2 regions of the Desulfotomaculum defluvii genome follow, and region 2 is predicted to be linked to the other one. Evidence: predicted binding sites of a transcription regulator. Region 2 holds the regulator's gene; the other holds the start of a gene.
The links. Region 2 encodes LexA, which represses DNA repair genes until DNA is damaged. Its sites were predicted from a motif close to CNAACANNTGTTNG; they were not measured.
Positions count from the first base shown of each region.

Region 1 (2,417 bases), on a different contig from region 2:
TCACTGAAAAAGTTGAAGGGGTTAATGAGGCCCAGGTATTTTTGAAAAAGGGTGAAATCCTAAGCCTACGGGAGCTGGTAAAAGCTACGTTGGTTGCCTCTGCCAATGATGCTGCTGTGGCCCTGGCAGAAAAAGTAGCGGGGAGTGAAGAAGCCTTTGTTAAGCTGATGAATCAAAAGGCAATGGAATTAGGTCTTGAAAATAGTCATTTTATCAATGTCTCCGGTTTACCTGGAGTAAATAATTCCAGCCACTATATGTCTTGTTACGATATTGCCCTATTAGCAAAAATAATATTAGAAAAATACCCAGAGATATTAGAGATTTCTAAATTAACGAATACCACAATTCGCAACGGAGCTTTTTCTATTAAGAATACCAATAATCTGTTAACACTTTTTACAGGAACTGATGGTTTAAAAACTGGGTATACTGACATGGCCCGTTGGTGTTTGGTGGCTACAGCTCAAAGGGATGGTCAGCGTTTTATCAGTGTTGTTCTAGGAGCACCTACCAAGGATAAAAGAAGTGCCGATACAGTGACGTTATTGAGTTATGGCTTTCAGTACTACCAAAGGGTAAAGGCCATTTATATTAATGGCGTGCAAGGTAAATTTAATCAAGCTCCCCTAGCCGTTGATGGAACCGTTTTAGCACCGATTAATAGCTTGGCGGCTACTATGGATTTACAGGTAACGCACAATGAAGAAAAAATCATAATTAATGGCCAGGGTACAGAAGTTGAACTTCAGGTAGGATCCAGTAAGGCCATTCTGAACAAGCAGACAGTGGAATTACCACAACCAGTACAAAGGGTAAAAGGAAATATTATGGTGCCTCTTAGGTTTTTAACACAGTCCTTTAAAGGAGAAATACAATGGGATAAGATAAATAAAATTATCTATATTAACAGGTGAACAAAGTAAAAAACAACAAGGGCAAAGCCCTTGTTGTTTTTTAAAAAAGCCTTATATGATTTAGGGAGTAGTGTCTAAAAATACCTTTACCAATAACGACTGTCACAAAACTAGCCTATTGCAGTAGGTTTAATTCTTTGCAAGTATCTAAAACGATTTCTACACTAACATTATTTTACAATAAATGCAAATAACAACCCATTGCGTAGGAACAAATGTTTGGTATAATTAAGTAAAGACCAAATAAATGTTCGGCGGTGGCTATGTCTAGAGTTATACTTTTATGCGATATGAATAGTTTCTATGCCTCGGTTCACCAGGCCATGGATTCCAAGCTTAGGGGGAAACCAGTTATTGTCGGGGGAGATCCTGCCCAAAGAAGGGGAATTGTTCTAGCAGCCAGTTATGAGGCTAAGAAATACGGTATTAAAACAGGGATGATTATAAGTGAAGCTAGGGCTCTGTGCCCCCAGGCTATTTTTGTTTCACCATCCCATAGGGACTATGCAGCCTTTTCCAGTTGGATTAATAATATTTTACGGGAATACAGCGACCTAGTGGAACCTTTTTCCATCGATGAAAGTTTTGTGGATATTACTGGGTGTTTGAAAAACTTAGGGACGCCCCAAGAGATAGCCCAAGAGATTCAAGCCAGGATTAACCAGGAAGTAGGTGTGGGCGTAAATATTGGTATTGGTTCTTCTAAATTGGTGGCCAAGATGGCCTCGGAATTGGAAAAACCAAATAAGATTATCTCCCTTTCACCCAGTGATTGGCCCAGCAGGGTATGGCCGTTACCCGTAAAGGAGTTGTTTGGCGTGGGCTCTAGAATAGGGAAATGGTTAAATCAAATTGGTATTAAAACCATTGGGGATTTGGCAACCATGCCGGTTGAGTTATTAAGAAAGCGATATGGATTAGTGGGGGAAGTTCTCCATTGCTCCGCCCAGGGTATTGACTCCAGCCCAGTAGATCCAGGTTCCATGGATGTAGTTAAAAGTGTGGGTAATCAGATAACCCTGCCAAGGGATTATCGTGGCTTAGAGCAAGTTAAGGTTGTTGTTCTGGAGTTAGCAGAGGAAGTGGCCCAGCGAGCTCGTAAAGCAGGACTGATAGGAAGGAGAGTTAGCCTAACTATAAAGGACCCGAATTTTTTTACTGAATCTCATTCCAAGGTTTTATCTTATTATACAGATATCACCCAGGAACTTTATGAAATGGCTGTGTTTTTATTAGAACAATACTGGGGTAACAAAGAAGTGAGAGCTAGATTAGTAGGCTTAACTCTCTCAGAGTTAATACCCAAACAGGAGAAACAATTGGCGATCTTTTCAGGGCAGGAGAAACAGGAACGGATTGATAGAGCTACAGATTTAATTAAGTCTAGATGGGGGCGACAAAGCATTCAACGGGCTGTTTCACTGACAGAATGTGGGGTATATGATGGACGATAAAGTTAAGAATTACTATAAGAACAACTTTTTATTCACCGGACATAGA
Region 1 is NZ_BAAHYV010000008.1:572,086-574,502, forward strand. Features, by position in the region: gene ACYQ03_RS18240 (stalk domain-containing protein) at 1-917, shown strand, start outside; gene dinB (DNA polymerase IV) at 1,181-2,371, shown strand; gene ACYQ03_RS18250 (hypothetical protein) at 2,358-2,417, shown strand, end outside.
Region 1: the regulator LexA is predicted to act here: its motif matches at 1,126-1,139, upstream of dinB (DNA polymerase IV).

Region 2 (2,417 bases):
CCCCAATAATCAATGGCGGACAAGGGTTTGGACCAGCAGTCTGAATGGTATCTAAAATAAATTTCTTTACTCCTTCAACACCTTCTGCTGGTTTCAACATCTTTAATGTACTCATATTTTCACTGCCACCACCCTTAGGTGCAACAGTTAATTTGATTTTATCTCCTGGTACAATGCTTGTATGTATTACAGCAGGTGTATTATCACCGGTATTTACTCTTTCCAGTGGGTGTCCCACCATTGATTTTCTTAAGTACCCTTCTGCGTAACCCTTACGAACTCCTTCATTAATGGCATCATATAAATTGCCTTTGGCAATATGTACCTCTTGACCTAATTCAACAAATACCACTGCAACTCCGGTATCCTGACACATTGGTATTGATTCAGAAGCGGCTATTCCTGCATTTTCCACCAACATATTAAGAATTTCTTTACCACTTTGCGAAACTTCAGCAGCACAGGAACGTTTAAAAGAATTTACAACATCATCTTCCAGTTTAAAGTTGGCCTCCTGACACAAACGGGCAACCTCAGCTATGATTGCGTCACAGTCTATGGTTCTAATGGTCCAAACCTCCCTATTAAATATATTTAAACTCATTGCAATATGAATGCTATATAACCTTGTTTCTTGAGAATATCCTGCCATTAATCTTGCACATATTACATTGCTATTACTCCTATTCGCTTTTTACCAAGAAAAACCTCTTTATTATTTCCTTGGATCGAACAAATGTTTTTATCTTGCTCTGAAATATGATATAATATACCAAATATTGTTTAATGATTTTTTGACTGTGAAAGGTTGTGGACTCTTGTGTTAAATACTAGAGAAGCAGAAGTCTTAAGAGTTATCATAGAAAATGTTAAACAAAAGGGTTATCCACCATCAGTTAGAGAAATTGGGGAAATTGTTGGTCTTTCATCTAGTTCTACCGTTCATTCTTATTTAAAGAGATTAGAGCAAAAAGGTTATTTGAAAAGAGATCCTACCAAACCCAGAGCCATCGAAATAATAAACACTGAGGTAGTTGAAACGAACTCTACTTCATCCTCAAAACAGACAGTTAGCCAATTTGATGAAATGCTAAACATTCCTATGCTGGGTGAAGTAGCCGCTGGTAATCCCCTGCTAGCAGTTGAAAATTATGATGAGAAGGTTACTCTGCCCAGGAGTTTTACCGGTTACGGAGATTTTTTCATGCTCACCGTTCGGGGTGACAGTATGATAGAAGCAGGAATTTTGCCTGGAGACCTGGTCCTAGTAAGAAGACAAGAATCAGTCAATAACGGTGAAATAGTAGTTGCTTTAATAGAAGACGAAGCCACAGTGAAAAGATTTTTTAAAGAGAAAAATTGTATAAGACTCCAACCTGAAAACAGCCTTTTGTCACCAATTTATGTGCGGGAAGTTAAAATACTTGGCAAGGTGGTTGGATTAATGAGAAAAATATAAAGGTCGCTAAGCGACCTTTATATTTTACATCAACTTTGCTAGTTTGCTTGACAATCCTTATTGTAGTGTGGACACATACCGCAGTGGTCTGCCTTATCCTCAATCACATAACAATAAGTACCTTGCTCTTTCCAACAGGGCTTATTAAGATTTACATTTTCGCCCTTTGGTTGACTACCACCCGCGCAATGCTTGGTGTCCCAGCAGGGATACATACTAATAATCTGTAGTACACCTGCAATATTCAAGCCCTTTTCATTAATAAGATAATGAATAAATTGTAACCTCTTTACATCGTTATTACTGTATAATCGTTGTTTATTTCGACGGGCAGGTTCAACTAATTTGTGTTTTTCCCAAATGCGTAGGGTTTCTGGATGCACCTTTAAAAGTTCGGCAATAACGCCTATGTTAAACATAGGCTGATCATCGTTGCAAAACAAGGGCTTATCTCCTCCCAATTTAAATTCTTGTATTTTATATTTATTATATAGTCTATAAACCCAATTTGTAAATTTGCTAAATTACTGTAAAATATAAGTTATTTCTGATTTTCTAATTGTTTTGGGACAAACCTCGAATTTATGTATATTTTGCCGAAATTGGTATGACCAATTATGTTTTAAGTTTCCAGTTCTAAATCTAATAAAGGAGCATGCTGTTGGGCACCGTATACATCGGTTTCTCCTAAGGCTCCAGAGGGGTATGGCCTAACTATGGTAGCTTTTATTGCATAAGCAGGACAAAATTCGACAATCCCTATGACATCAGTCTCAGGAATACCATATAATTTAGCAATGGTGGTATTATTAATTATCTTCGCACGACACGCTGCTTCAAAGGACTTCTGATCCTTAAATATAACATCTAAGGTTAACTCATAGGGGCCAGAATTTTTGCTCCTAATGACCGAGGCCAATTCAGTTAATTTAACCTTTGGCATTACCTTCCCTCCCCT
Region 2 is NZ_BAAHYV010000007.1:770,430-772,846, reverse strand. Features, by position in the region: gene ACYQ03_RS10875 (fumarate hydratase) at 1-604, opposite strand, end outside; gene lexA (transcriptional repressor LexA) at 821-1,459, shown strand; gene ACYQ03_RS10865 (MerR family transcriptional regulator) at 1,498-1,902, opposite strand; gene ACYQ03_RS10860 (DUF4387 domain-containing protein) at 2,082-2,402, opposite strand; gene ACYQ03_RS10855 (acyclic terpene utilization AtuA family protein) at 2,402-2,417, opposite strand, start outside.